3 regions of the Clostridium sp. MF28 genome follow, and region 2 is predicted to be linked to each of the others. Evidence: predicted binding sites of a transcription regulator. Region 2 holds the regulator's gene; each other region holds the start of a gene.
What was found. The regulator NrdR, encoded in region 2, represses ribonucleotide reductase genes. The targets are predictions, from matches to a motif close to CACNANATNTNGTG.

Region 1: the regulator NrdR is predicted to act here: its motif matches at 2,933-2,946, upstream of AXY43_RS14780 (anaerobic ribonucleoside triphosphate reductase).
Region 3: the regulator NrdR is predicted to act here: its motif matches at 2,760-2,773, upstream of nrdJ (ribonucleoside-triphosphate reductase, adenosylcobalamin-dependent).

The regions. Positions count from the first base shown of each region.
Region 1 is NZ_CP014331.1:3,426,616-3,431,915, reverse strand. It holds gene nifV (homocitrate synthase) at 1-231, opposite strand, end outside; gene AXY43_RS14780 (anaerobic ribonucleoside triphosphate reductase) at 807-2,915, opposite strand; gene AXY43_RS14775 (DegV family protein) at 3,376-4,224, shown strand; gene AXY43_RS14770 (hypothetical protein) at 4,387-4,593, shown strand; TPP riboswitch at 4,629-4,729, shown strand; gene thiT (energy-coupled thiamine transporter ThiT) at 4,784-5,300, shown strand, end outside.
Region 2 is NZ_CP014331.1:4,738,235-4,743,534, reverse strand. It holds gene AXY43_RS20820 (sensor histidine kinase) at 1-1,434, opposite strand, end outside; gene AXY43_RS20815 (winged helix-turn-helix domain-containing protein) at 1,437-2,138, opposite strand; gene pgeF (peptidoglycan editing factor PgeF) at 2,154-2,894, opposite strand; gene nrdR (transcriptional regulator NrdR) at 3,159-3,608, opposite strand; gene AXY43_RS20800 (YlmC/YmxH family sporulation protein) at 3,679-3,948, opposite strand; gene sigG (RNA polymerase sporulation sigma factor SigG) at 3,989-4,762, opposite strand; gene sigE (RNA polymerase sporulation sigma factor SigE) at 4,845-5,300, opposite strand, start outside.
Region 3 is NZ_CP014331.1:181,148-186,447, forward strand. It holds gene AXY43_RS00730 (sigma-54-dependent transcriptional regulator) at 1-212, opposite strand, end outside; gene nrdJ (ribonucleoside-triphosphate reductase, adenosylcobalamin-dependent) at 547-2,640, opposite strand; gene AXY43_RS00740 (4Fe-4S binding protein) at 3,052-3,900, shown strand; gene AXY43_RS00745 (Cof-type HAD-IIB family hydrolase) at 4,060-4,845, shown strand; gene AXY43_RS00750 (3D domain-containing protein) at 5,185-5,300, shown strand, end outside.

The sequences.
Region 1 (5,300 bases), 1.3 Mb from region 2:
AATACTAGGTTTTAAATTTCTTTTTACAATTTCTTTTATAGCCTTCTTTTCGTCCCCACCCATTGTAGGAATCCCTACTTCTAGCTGATCAACACCTAAGTCACTTAACATTTCTGCTATTACTATTTTTTCTTCATTAGCAAAAACCACCCCTGCTGTTTGCTCACCATCTCTAAGAGTGGTATCTACTATAGAAACTTTTTTATTAGTTTTTAAATTACTAAGTGCCATTTTAGTCCCCCCATTTATATTATTTTCTTATTACTTAAAGCATATTTTTAATAAATTAACATTTTTACTGTATATTTATAATATCATATATTAATAAATCTATACAAGATTTATTTTATTTTTTTGCAACGAAACAGCTACTCTCCTTCATGTATTTTCAAATTTTAATTGTTTTTATTGAAAATCCTCTCAATTATTGCAAGTTTTTTTTTTGATGTTGCAATACATTGATAAATTAACAGTCCATTTTCTTTAGCAGATCTACCCAAAGCATTTAGTGTTCATACCAAATAATTACATTATATTCTCTATTAATTTCATTAATATATTAAAGTTTACTTTTTATACCTCTATTTTTTAATAATTCTTATAGAAAATATGTTTTTTTGCTTCCTTAATATATAACTTCTGTATTATATAACTCATTCCTCATAAAATTATTTGTTTCATATTGCCTTATAAGCCAATATAACATCTGATGAATTAAATATATAAAAAAAAAGATGAGATTAATAAATCCATCTTCTTTTTCTATATTATAATTTATAAATTAAAAATCTATCATCATTATGCTTTTAGTAGTGATGCCCATGTCTCTCAGTATGTGATATTCTATCTTCTCTTTCATGATACTTTCCAGCACCGAATCTTTCATCTAAACTTAAATATCCTGTAACTCTTGATATTCCTTGAATATTCTGACTGCCACATTTAGGACACTTGTTTTCATTGTTTTGAAGATAAGTACCACATTCTCTACAATATCTTATATGAAAATTAATACCCATATAACTGATATTAGTATTTCTATATGCATAATTTATTATATCCATTATTGTTTCTGCATCTGGTGTGTCATCTACTTCAATATAACTTATATGTCCACCATTACAAAGTTTATGGTATGGCGCTTCAATATCAATCTTATCTTTAATAGATATTGGGTACGAAACAGGTATATGATAACTATTTGTGTAATATTCCTTATCAGTTACTCCTTTTATTAATCCAAATATCTTTTGATCTTGCTTTATAAATTTACCTGAAAGCCCTTCTGCTGGAGTCGCATAACAACTCCAATTTAGTTTATATTCCTCTGTAAGCCTATCGCAATATTGTCTTATATGTTCAACAATCTTTATTCCTAATTTTCTTGCTTCTTCATCTTCACCATGATGCTTCCCAACCAAAGCTAATAATGCTTCTGCAACACCTATGAATCCTATTCCCCAAGTTCCTTGCTTTAATATTGGTTCTATAGAATCATCAGGTTTTAAGCCTTCTGAACCCTTCATAAGTCCTTGACCTGCAACAAAAGGTAAATCCTTAACTTTTAGATTTTTCAAAATCTCATATCTATGCATTAAAGAATCTTTTGCTAATTCTAATCTTGCATCTAATATACTGAAAAACTTATTTATATCATTTTTAGCTTGCAACCCTATTCTTGGAAGATTAAGAGTTGTTGGTGCTATATTCCCTCTTCCCTTACAACCAGGCTCACCATTTACATTTTTCATAAGATAAGTTCTACATCCCATTGTAGCTGGAACATAACCTTTATCGTAATATTCCTTATTAAAATCTGCATCAATATTCATAAAAGTTGGATTCATTCTCTTTGCAGCTACTCTACATGCTAGTTTGTATAAATAAAAATATTCATCATTCTCTTCCCTATTAACACCTGACTTAACTCTAAAAATTATGTTAGGAAAAATTGGTTGTTCACCTTTACCTAATCCTTTTTCATATTCTAAAAGAAAAACTTCACATACTAATGCTGCATCTGAGCTTGTAGGTAAACCAATATTAATTGAACTAAATGGTACTTGAGATCCCGCTCTAGAATGCATTGTATTAAGATTATAAACTACACCTTGCATTGCTTGTTGTACCTTTTTTCTTACTTTCTTTTCTACCATAGCTTCTAACTTTTCTTCTGATACACCTAGTTCCAATAATTCTTCTCTAATTTCTTCTCTAGTTGGCTCTACAAATATACCCATGTCATTATCAAAATCCGGATGAGATTGACCACCAAACATATCATTTTGAGTTGATTGCAATAATATACATGATAATTCAGCAGCAGTTTCAATTCTCTTAGGAGCATTAATTGTTCCATATCCAGTATTAAATCCATTCTCTAATATCTCTTTTGTTGGTATATGCAAGCAGTTTACAGTTAAATTATAGCTATCTAAGTCATGATAATATAAATCACCATTCTCATGAGCCTTTGCCAAATTCTTTGGCATAGTAGCTAGTGTATTCCACTTATTTGATTCAGATGCTATTCTTAATAACTTAGAACTGAAATTATTTCCTACATTTGCATTATCTCTATCAGTTTCAACTCCAATTTGTCTTATAGCCCTCATTAAATCTGATTTTATATCTCTGACTTTAGTTCTTTCACGTCTGTATGCTGAATAAGCGACTGCTATATCTTTGTGTCCCTCATTTCTTAATGCTTTCTCTACAAAATTTTGTATTTGTTCTACAGTTATAGTCTTCTTATACTCTTCTTCTATATAAGTAATCACCTTATGTACAGTATCTAGAACTTGACTTTCTTTTAAATTTAAACCGATTTCACTAGCTGATCCTTTAATTGCTTGAGCTATCTTATCTGAATTAAATTCAACTTCTCTTCCATCGCGTTTCACAACATATAGCATTATTATTCCCTCCATGGCACAATATATAGTATTTTTACTACCGTACTATTATACTGTATTAGGTATTCATTAGCAACACTTCTAATTTTTTATTTTTAAACCACTAGATTTTAATTATCTCAATTTATATCCTATTATCTTTCGATTTATTCAATTTTTACGACTTTTTTATGTTTGACTTATTGTAGATAATCTTTATTGTTGTAATTTACTATGATTTATAGTATTTTTTCATAACAAACTATAAGAAAATTATTATTATATGTGTTCTAAAAAGTTAAATTGATTAAAATTTACTGTAAATTATCATCTTGTGCGAACCAAAAAGTTTTATTAAAAACATAGTTTATTATCTAAAAATATAATATAAATTATTTCTTTAAGTAATATATAAGAAATGTATTTTTTACAAATAGTGTTATAATTAAACTAAGACTATATATTTCTAGGAGGAATTAAGATGGATAAAATAGCATTAATAACTGATAGTGCTTCTGATTTGAATACAAATTTCGTAATAGAAAATAATATTAAAATAGTCCCGTTTAAAATTATATTCTCTGATAAAGAGTATATTGATGGAATAGATATAACGCCAAAGGCCCTATATGAATATTTACCTAAGGAGATACCCAAAACTTCCTTACCTGGTGTTGATGATTTTACATTTGCTTTAGAGCAAGTAAAAAACGAAGGATATACACATGCAATTATTATAACAATATCAAGTGGCCTTTCTGGCGCTTATAACTCTGCAAGACTTGCATCTGAAAATGTCCCTGAAGTGAAAACTTTTGTATTTGATTCTATGACTTTAACCATGTCAGAAGGAGCTATGGTCATTGAAACTCTAAACCTAATAAAGCAAGAAAAATCCTTTGATGAAATAGTGATAACTTTACCTTCATTTAGAGATAAGATTGATGTGTTTTTTACAATAGATACATTAGAATACTTAATAAAGGGAGGACGAGTTGGTAAAGTTGCCGGAACTATAGCGGGCGTGCTCAATCTAAAGCCTATTATTACTGTTGGCGATGACGGCATATACCATACGGTTTGTAAGATAAGAGGCATAAAACAGTGTATATCTAAATTAACAAATATATTAACAAATTATCTAGAAAATCATAAATGTAAAGTTTGGGTTTTAGACGGGAATGCACCTGAAAAATCTAAAATGCTTTATGATTCTATAAAAGATATTCCTAATCTAATTGAATGTACTTTAGGAGGATCAATAGGCCCTGCTCTTGGCGTTCATACCGGACCTGGCCTTGTTGGATTTATAGTTGAAAGATTAGATTAAGCGAAAAATATATATGTTAACTATTCATTCATAATTAAAGAGCTAGATATTAAAATTCATATTTTTTTATTTAGCTCTTTAATATTTTACAAGTATACTTACTTTTCTACTTGTAAATAATAATAACAAAGAAATCTTTACTGAAAGGACTGTTTTGTTATTATGAAAGGTTTTATATTAGATTCAACATACAAAGATGCTACTATTGTTAATAGAAATGATGATATATTCACCATTTCATCAAATAAATTGCCAAATAGCACAATCCCACATCACTCTATAAATTTGATTGCGTCTAGTTCAAATTCACATTCCAATTTAAGTAATAATAACAAATTTAACACATACAATGTAATTGACTATCTATAATAATAGGTATAAAATAGTATAAGTGTAATATATTTATAATGTGCTAGGGGAGCCGAGAGGCTGAGATTTGATATTCATAAACCCTTAAAACCTGATCTAGTTAATTCTAGCGTAGGGAATGCAACCTCTTAAAAACTTTAAACTATTTATTTGGTTGATAATCTCCGAGCACAATTAAGGAGGTTTTTTTATGTCAATTTTTAATGATTGGATCGAACAATTTTCTAAACTTTTCCAGAATTTCTCCCAAAATATTCAAGATATTCTTGCAAGTCCAATGTCAATTATAACTTTATTAGGATGTATTTTACTACTTATAGCATTAGCTAAGGCAAAAAAGATAAAATTCACGCCAGAACTAATTGCTAGAATTGGTATAGCATTAGCGTTAGCCACCATATTAAAAATGCTAAGATTATATCATTTTCCTCAAGGTGGTAGCATAACTTTAGGCAGCATGATACCAGTATTGCTTATAGCATTCATATACGGTCCTGAAGTTGGATGTTTAACAGGATTTCTTTATGGTGTAATAACCCTAATACTGGATCCATATATACTACATCCGGTTCAAGTTTTATTTGATTATCCATTGCCCTTTACAGCATTAGGTCTTGCCGGATTCTTCAAACAAAGAAGATTAGTTGGAGTGAGTATTGCAATACTGGTCAGATTTTTATGTCATCTTATTTCTGGTATAGTTTTCT
Region 2 (5,300 bases):
AGAGTATTTTATTGCATTTTCTATTAAATTCAAAGCTAGTTGATGGAATTTATCTCTATCTCCAAAGATCTTCTCATTACTATTATCTTTAAATTCTAATTTAATATTTTTATTAATCGCAGTTTTTCTCATTATATTAATTACTTCTTCAATTACTGACCCTGGTTCGAACTCATGCATATCAACCGCTAAGTTGCTTTCAATATTAGATAACACTAATATATCATTTATAAGTCTTGATAATCGTTCAGCTTCTTTATCTATAATATCTAAAAATTTCTCTCTTGTTTCGTCATCCTTAACAAATTTTAAAGTTTCAGCAAATCCCTTTATAGATGTTAACGGAGTCTTCAATTCATGAGATACATTGGCAACAAACTGGCTTCTCATAAGTTCTACTCTATTTATATCAGTTATGTCTTGAAAAGTTATAACCTTTCCTACGCCTTCCATTCCATCTACCATAGCTGATTTCTTAATTTTGAAATCCCTTTCTATTGGATGACGTATTTTTATTTCTTTATCATTTACATCATCTTGTTCTAAAAATCTGATTATATCATAGTCCTTTATATGGTCTAATAAACATTCGCCTACAATATTTTTTTTAATGCCAAGTAACGATTCTGCACACGGATTAATTGAAATTACCATATTGCAATTATCAACAGCTATAACTCCGCTTTCCATACTTTTTAATATTGATTCTATTTTATTTTGATTATCTATAACTTCACGAATCTTTATTTGTAGCTGTTCCGCCATATTATTGAAGCTATTTCCCAAAGTCCCAAGCTCATCATTTGTATTGATATTGGCTCTTATTTTATAGTCCCCATGAGTCATTTTCAAAGTTACACTTTCTAACTCTTTAACTGGATCAATAATTTTTTTAACTAGTCTTAATGATAGAAATAAAGAAAATGGCATAACCACAAGTAATATTCCAAAACAATATTTAATATTTTCTTTAAGTATTATAGTAACAGAATTTATGCTTACAGAACTTCTAATTACAAAGTTATTGTTAAGCCTAGTAGCATAATATATTAAGTCTGACTTAATTGTCTCGCTGTATCTCTTTGAATACCCTTCACCAGTTTCCATTGCTTTCTTAACTTCTTCTCTATCCCTATGATTTTCACTACTCTTCTGCTCATTATCATATAAGACAACTCCATTATCATTTATAAGGGTAAATCTTACGTCTATACCATTTATTTTCGTATTATTTAATGCTTTTAACTCTTCATAATCATTTCTACTAATATCAGTAACATCATTAAGTTCAGAAACTAGCAAATTTATGTTTCTAAGTTGTTCTTTTGTATTTTTAATTTGTTCTAAATTTATTATTGTGATAAAAGAAGATGCTACAATTAATAGTGCAAATAGCACAGTTATAATAACTGAAGTTAATATTTTGTTTTTCATTTTTACTCAGCTGGGTTAAATCTATAACCTACTCCTCTTATAGTTTCAATAAATCTCGGATTTTTATCGTCTTCTTCTATCTTCTTTCTAAGATATCTTATATGAACATCTACAGTTCTTGTTTCTCCTATATACTCATAACCCCAAATCTTATCTAATAGAGTTTCCCTTTTGAGTATTCTTCCTTTATTCTTTATTAGTATTTGTAAAAGTTCAAATTCTTTTAAAGTTAAATCAACCTTTCTATCATTCACATATACCTCATGACGTTCAAAGTCTACTTTAAGATTTTCTGAATTATAAACATCATCTTCTGCCTCATTAAATGAGCTTGTTCTTCTTAAAACTGCCTTTACTCTTGCAAGTAATTCCCTGACCGAAAATGGTTTTGTTATATAATCGTCAGCTCCAAGTTCTAGCCCAAGTATCTTATCAAGTTCTTCGCCTTTAGCTGTTAACATTATTATTGATGTTTTTTTCATTTCAGAATCTCTCTTTATTTCTTTACAAACATCAAATCCATCCATACCTGGCAGCATTAAATCAAGCAATAACAAGCTCGGCTTCTCAGCCTTAGCTATTTTCACTGCATCAATACCATTATTAGCACTTAAAACCTCATACCCAGCATTAACTAAATTAAAATGTAATAATTCAACTATATGTTCTTCATCATCTACAATCAAAATTTTTTCATTAGCCATATTTCATCTTCCCCCTTAACGTGAAATAATAAAAGAAAACATTCTACCATAGGAACCCTGAGATTTTCTATATGAATGCAATTTAATATCACTACCACAATAAGTACACAAATCTAAACTATTTATATTGCACTCATTTATTCCAGATTTCCTTAGATCGTCTATTATGCACGCTTCAAGATTAAGATTATTTCCATTAAATAGCTCTTTTTCATTTATTGTATCTTTCTTTTCAATAAACTTCTGCTTTAAATCTTCTGAAACTTCATAACAACATTTTCTAATATGCGGTCCTATATAAGCCTTAATATTTCTTACATCAGATCCAAATTCATTTTTCATTTTATCTATTGTCTTCAATGTAATAGACTCGAAGGTACCTCTCCATCCACTGTGTATCGCAGCTGTAACCTCTTTTTCCTCATCTACCAATATAACCGGTACACAATCAGCAGTAAAAACCCCAATAATAACATTTTTTTCATTTGTTATTATTGCATCTCCCTCTTCATCTATAATATCTTTCCCATTACCTTCATATTTTAATATTCTATCACTATGAATTTGCTTTATATATATTATATTATCTGCATTAAATTCTTTTTTTAATGAATTTAATTCTCTAACTCCCTCTTCTGTATTTCTATTAAAACTTCTTCCTTTTTCTGCATTTGTGAATATAATTTCAAATTTTTTACCATTTATTATTGTAAAATCATCTTTAATTTCTAAGTCTTTCAACTCTAATGTATTCACTCTAATCCTCCAATAAATTAATACTTTTTTAATAATGTATATGAAAATAAAAGTCACAAAGCCACCATGAAATCTTCTTATATACAGCTAGATACTTTTTATAAGAATAAAATCCTTGTTCCATTTAATTCATTTTAATTCTTTACTTAATATTAACATTTTATTAGCTGCTTGGCATCTTTATTAACTGAAGTTTAACTTATATATAACATTTTTCATTATAAAAAGGACATTGAAAACTTTTCAACATCCTTAATTATGTGATTATGTTCTAAGATTTTTTATTTCTTCTAGGAAAGTATCTATATCCTTAAATTGTCTATAAACTGACGCGAATCTTACATATGATATTTCATCTAACTCTTTCAATCTAGCCATAACCATTTCCCCTATTTCATTTGATGGGATTTCAGTGAGCATACTATTAGATATTGTTTTTTCTATATCATATGCTATTTCTTCGATTTGCTTTCTAGATATGGGTCTTTTTTGACATGCAATAATTAATCCGTTAATTATTTTTTCTTTGTTGAAATTTTCTCTAGTTAAATCTTTTTTAATTACTAGGATTGGAAAATCCTCTATTTTTTCATATGTAGTATAACGCTTATTACATTTTAAACATTCTCGTCTTCTTCTAATTGTTGTATTGTCATCCGTTGACCTTGAATCAACAACCTTACTTTCTTCAAATCCGCAAAATGGACATTTCATACTTTCATTCACCTCTTTGCTTTCGTATATCAAAACCTATACTTATTATAACTATATTTTTGAAATATGGCTATACATTGTTTGCATTTACTTTTTCTTTATCTTTTGCCTTCACCAATATAACATCTGTTCCTATTTTTACTATATCGCTCCACAAAATCTCTTTTTCATCTTCTTTTGCAAACCATGATTTTATTTCTCCTGGTAATATTAACGCAACTATTTTATTTTCATCGCAGTCTATCTTAAAATCTTTTATAAACCCGATTTTAGTTCCTGTTAATATATCTATAACTTCCATACTTCTCATAGCATTGAGTGAATGTAATTCAAGTTCCATAATTATCCCCCACCATTATAATATTATTAAACTCTCATTCTTATACGTGTTTTCTCATATGCTTTAGTGCTGTTTTTTCTAATCTTGAAACTTGTGCTTGTGAAATTCCAATTTCATCTGCTACTTCCATTTGAGTTCTTCCATTGAAAAATCTTAAATTCAATATAAGCTTCTCTCTATCAGTAAGTTTTTTCATTGCTTCTTTTATTGAAATATTTTCAAGCCAATGTTCATCTGTATTTTTTGCATCACTTATTTGATCCATTACATAAATGGCATCTCCTCCATCATGATAAATTGGCTCAAACAGTGATACAGGATCTTGTATTGCATCTAACGCAAATACAACTTCTTCTCTTGGCAATTCAAGTTCTTTTGCAATCTGCGATATAGTAGGCTCTTTATTATTGTCTTTTATAAATTTTTCTCTCATAATAAGAGCTTTATAAGCTATATCCCTTAAAGATCTACTTACCCTAATAGAATTATTATCTCTTAGGTATCTTCTAATTTCCCCAATTATCATAGGAACTGCATAAGTTGAAAATTTAACATTTTGAGACAAATCAAAATTATCTATTGATTTCATTAAGCCTATGCAGCCTACTTGGAATAAGTCATCGATATTTTCTCCTCTATTATTAAACCGTTGAATAACACTAAGTACTAATCTCAAATTTCCCTTTATAAAAGTTTCTCTTGCGTTCTTATCTCCAGCTTGCATTTGTAAAAAAAGCTGCTTCTTTTCTTTTTCTTTAAGTATAGGGAGTTTTGAAGTATTAACGCCACATATTTCTACTTTGTTAATTATCACAAGTATTCACCCCTTCGAAAGTAATAATCCATTGCATTAAACATTATCTCCGATAGGCAATACTTTTATACTTGAAGACAAGCTAAATCATTCTACTTATTTCTTTTTTCAATCTTTTAATTATTTTTTTCTCTAATCTAGAAATGTAAGATTGTGAGATTCCAAGCATATCCGCGACCTCTTTTTGAGTTTTTTCTCTTGTTCCATTTAAACCAAATCTAAGTCTTACTATTTCTTTTTCTCTATCATTTAAGCTCTTTAATGCCATAACTAATAACTGCTTATCTACTTCATCTTCTATCAAATTATAAACAGTATCGTTTTCAGTTCCTAATATATCTGATAACAGAAGTTCATTTCCATCCCAGTCAATATTAAGAGGTTCATAAAATGATATTTCAGCTTTTATCTTGCTATTTCTCCTTAAATACATAAGTATTTCATTTTCTATACATCTAGACGCATAAGTTGCAAGCTTTATCTTTTTCTCTGGATTAAAAGTATTTACTGCTTTTATTAATCCAATGGTACCAACTGA
Region 3 (5,300 bases), 1.6 Mb from region 2:
TGAGTAATTTGCCTGCAAACTTCAGCAGTACCACCCCTTGTTATAATTACATCATATTTTTGGTTTATATTTACTTGTTTCAGAATTTTTGGTCCTTGTTCATAATTCCCTTGATATACATCAATTTGGAAATTCTTATATTCAGATGAAACTGACATTGCGATTTCTTTTAAGCCAAAGTAGGGCGCTAAAAAAAGTATTTTTGCTTTCATAATTTTATTTACTCCATTAATTAATTTATTATACTATTATATCAAATATATAAATCAATTAATTAATTACATATATTATCTATATTTAAAAGTATGGAGATACAGACACTTAATTGCAACATATATATGGAGTAAATATGTATTCAATTTTCGCTGATATACATATAAGTCTGGCTCTCATTATAGAACCCTATAATATATTGACACCTAAAAAGGCAGTTATCTATAAAATAAAAGTTTGTGTTTATAATTGAAAGAAGCCAGTGTTTTTACAGCACTGGCTTCTTTCAATTACTTAGTAGTTTCTTTTAATATAATAATATAAAATATTATATTATCTTACTGGACAAACTCCATTTGCGCACTCTTTATCAATTATTTCATGTTCGTCATCATCATCAAGTTCAGCTAATAATTCATAATTTATAGGTTTAACATTTTTTATACGTTCCTCATAATCTTCCTTTGTTGTAGATTCATAAGGTAAAAGAGGGTAAGTTTCGTCTGTTAGAGGAAGGAAAGTTATACCAACCACATAGTCAAAATTCTCATAGAGCCAATTGGCAACATCATCCCACTCATTTTCTCTTACATGTACGGTAATTGAAGTATTGTGATCAGTCCAATTTATCATTGATAATTTATAAAGTTCAAGTTGTTCTATAGCTCCAACATCATATTTTGTTTTTCCGTAAGGAGCTTTGATTGGAAATTCTATAACTTTTGTTGTGCAATTTTCATCACTTTGACCATTTTCATTATAAATTGGATAGCATTTTAGCTTCTCTATCATTTTATATAGAGGATCAGATGTAGAGATTCTAACTCTTCTAATATAATAATTAGAATGTGAATAATGTATTCCTGAACTTACACATGGAAGTGTGGATAGAGATCCTTCAGGCTTAATTGTGGTCATAAGCTCAGGAATGGAAATTCCAAGTTCTGAGCAGTATTTAATACCTTCGCATCTAACTACATCTCGTAAACGCTTTAGCAATAAACCTAAATTTTTATAAGTCATGTTTGTTCTATTTACCATATCCATCATTCCAGTTAATGATATTCCAACGATTCTATCATTTTGCATGATTTTATTCCAATCTGGAAGTTCTACGTCTACTAGGGTCATTCTAATAGCTACTCTAGTAGATAGTTTTATTATTTTTTCTAATTTATCAATATCTAGATTATTATCTTCATTTACGAATGAGGCTAAATTGTTAGTTGATAGGTTGCAGCATTGATGTGAATTAAGTAAAATTTCTCCACAGGGGTTACAACCTTTAAATGTACTTTTTCTTCTCATAGCTTCACTTCCATTAATAAAACCAGGTTCACCATTTATCTTTATGGATTCTAGGATTTTCTTTATTTTATTAAGCGATGGTTTTTCTTTATATAAAACGGAATTATTGCTCATTTTCCTATGAGATACTTCTGAATTTTCAATCCAATTTCCATTGACTATTGTATATAGTTTACTTTTTGCATTTATAACATCTTCATCATTTTCATCGCAAATTATCATCATTGCACTACGCCTAACTCCACCAGAAACTACATTTTCACTTATTATAGTAGCTATATCAAGCACATCTAAGGACCTTAAGCTTCCATTAACAAGATTACTGCAAACCTTATTTATTTTTTCAAACATTCTTTTTAACGATTTATGACCAGATGCTCTGCCACCAAACCTTTTTAATCTTTCACCCTCAGGTCTTACATAACTGTAATCAAATGTAATTTTCTTAATATCAATATATTCAGGACTTGTAATCAAATTAAAGTAAGTTTCTAGAGCATTACACCAGCCTTCTTTGCTGTCACCAATTTTAATCTTAGCGACTGATGGATTTACCTTGTCTAAAATAAGTTTGGTGTTTTCCATATATTCTTTTGGCATGAACTTATGAATATCTTCATTATATTCGCTGTCTAGATATATTCTCCTTATATTAGGCATTTTTAATATTAGAGATTTATCGATTCTAACACCGACACCTGAACCAATCATGAGAAGATAGAATATGTCTACAAAATCATGGAATTTTTCAACCATTGTAAATGCACAGTTATAATTTGAAAGTGGATATTCTTTTACTATATCAGTTCCACCCATATAAAGAGTTCTACCTGATGTAAAGGTCCTTAAATTGAATAAATTATCAAATAACAGTTCAGCTTCTTTTACTTCATCTTGTAAATTTATGCTTAATCCCTGTTTCTTTTTAAATTCTATGCCAAGTTCAATATTATATTCTGTTGTTCTAAGAACTGTTTCAAACCAAGTTTCCCTTCGTTTTTTATTGTTTAAATATCTAGAATAAGTTCGTAAATAAACAAATTCACCGATATTGCTTAAAGGCGTATTCCTAATTTCTCTGTATTTGTTTAAAAATGATTCTGATAATAGTTCGCTCATATATATTCCTCCAGTTTTACTTAATAAGCTAATAATTTCTTTCTAATCCTTATATTCTTTTGAATTATAATATCTTCAAGTTTTATAATAACATTATTTTAAATCATTTTATGATAAAATACAATATGTTGTATTTATAAAAAAGTATTCATACAATATATAGAGTTGTCCCATTCGCTATAATGATTGATTTTGACAAGTAATATGAAAATTTAATTAAGTATATTTAAGGAAGGACTTATAAAATAAAATGTAATTTTATAAAGAGATTATATGAGTAATTGCATAAACGTGATATCAATCACAGTTTTATATAATAAATCGTGATACTGTAATTTAGTAATATAAATTATTACTTTTAGCTAAAATTAGCACATAGACCGCTTGCGCAGAAAGGATAGATAAAAAACAATGACTAAAAATGAGCTTGAAGCATTAAAATTAGAAGGTTTCATGCAGCAACAAGATAAAGAATATTTTTCACTTAGAATATTGACAGATGCAGGAAATTTAAGTTCTAATGAAATGGTTTGTCTAGCAGAAATATCTGAATTATATGGAAATGGATACATGGGATTTACAACACGGCAATGTGTTGAAATACCTTGGATTAGAGAAGATTTGATTCCAGAGGTTAAGAAAAGGATATTAAACGCAGGAATCAAGACAGGAGGCACTGGTACAAGGGTTGTAGCTGTAGCTGCTTGCAAAGGAGCACTTTGTAGGTTCGGATTATTAGATTCACAAGAAATAGCTAAAAATCTCGATAGAAAGTTTTTAGGAATAGATCTTCCAGGTAAATTTAAAATTGGAGTAGCAGCATGTCCTAATAATTGTGTAAAAGCTCCAATCAGTGATTTGGGTTTTTTAGCTCAAAATGAACCAAAGGTTGAGACAGATATGTGCAAAGGATGTAAGATTTGCGAACGTACTTGTAAAGTTGACGCGATATCAATGGTACATAAAAAAGCAGTAATAGATTATGATAAATGCATTTCTTGTGGGCAATGTATCAAAGCATGTCCTTTTAAAGCTATGAAGTTAGATAATGAAGGAGTTGCAGTATATTTAGGTGGCAAGTTTGGAAGAAATTTAAGAATAGGAAATCGTCTTAAAAAACTTTACCAGCCTGATGAATTGGAAGTTATTACAGAAATGGTTATTGAGTATTATAAAAATAATGCTATCAAAGGTGAAAGATTAGGAATGACAATAAGTAGACTAGGTTTTAATCATATAAAGAACGCACTAGATATATAGATGTTGCTATAGTTAATTCTCGTTTAATATTATTTTAATGATTATGTTATTAAAACATAATCAAATGGTTTGACAATGATGAATAAATAAAATAGAATGATATTAAACGATAATAAAGTATATTAAATGAGAATGAATTACTATGGGGGAGATGTAATCATGAATAAAGCAGTTTTTTTTGACATAGATGGAACTTTAATGGACTGTTTAAATGGAATAACAGATATTAGGCCTAGAGTAAAAGAAACAATTCGCTCACTTCAAGCAAATGGAGATTATGTATTTATTGCAACGGGCAGACCATATGCCTTTTTAAATGAGTCTTTGTATAATTTTGGATTTGATGGCTTTGTCCTTACCAATGGGGCATATGTAAAAGTTAAGGAAAAATGTATATATAAAGAATGTCTTAAAAGGGATTCCATAAAAGAATTAGTGTATAATTTTGAGCAGCGTAATATTCAATATATTTTGCAAGGAGAAACATATTCATACATTAAAGATGAATATAAAAAACTACATTCTTTCTATGATTCTTTTAGTATATCTAAAAAATATTTCCAATCTGAATATGATCTAGAAAAAGTAGAGACGTACAAAATTGAGATGTTATATAATGATAAAAGTGGAATGGATTATTGCTTGAATTTAGCGAATGATGATTACGATTATATTCATAATATAGAGGAAAAATCTTTTGAACTATATTCAAAATCAAATACAAAGGCAACTGGAATATTAAGAGTATTGGACTTTTTAGATATTCCAATAGAAAATAGCTATGCCTTTGGAGATGGTAAGAATGATATAGAAATGTTGTCTACAGTAGGATGCGGAATTGCTATGGGGAATGCCGAGGATTACGTTAAAGAACACGCTAAGGAAGTAACTGATACTGTACAAAATGATGGAGTAGCTTTAGGAATAGAGCGATTTATCTACTAAAATAGACCTGCATTTTATTTATTAAAATGCAGGTCTATTTTAGTAAATTTTATTATTATTTATACTAATCTAAAAAATCATATGATTTATTTAATGAACCTAAAGAATACTAAAATTAAAATTTTTCAAATATTATTTGCTGCCTATATTACCAAGAAATATGCGAGAATACAACATATATAACCTTTTCATATGCAATTATGAAAATTATATCTATATGTAACAAAAATTACTTTTGTGTTTGATACATTCTTATCCTATAATAGGGCAATACCATATCGGTGGGGAAAGTAACCTAGAATATTATTAGGTCACAAATAAAACACAAGGAGTGGTAATTTGATTAAATTAAAAATAAATGTTATAAAAACTTGTATATTTCTAGGAGTATGTTTGCTAGGATTTGAAACAAACTTTTTAGATCAGCAAACTAAAAATATTCAAATAAATAGAAT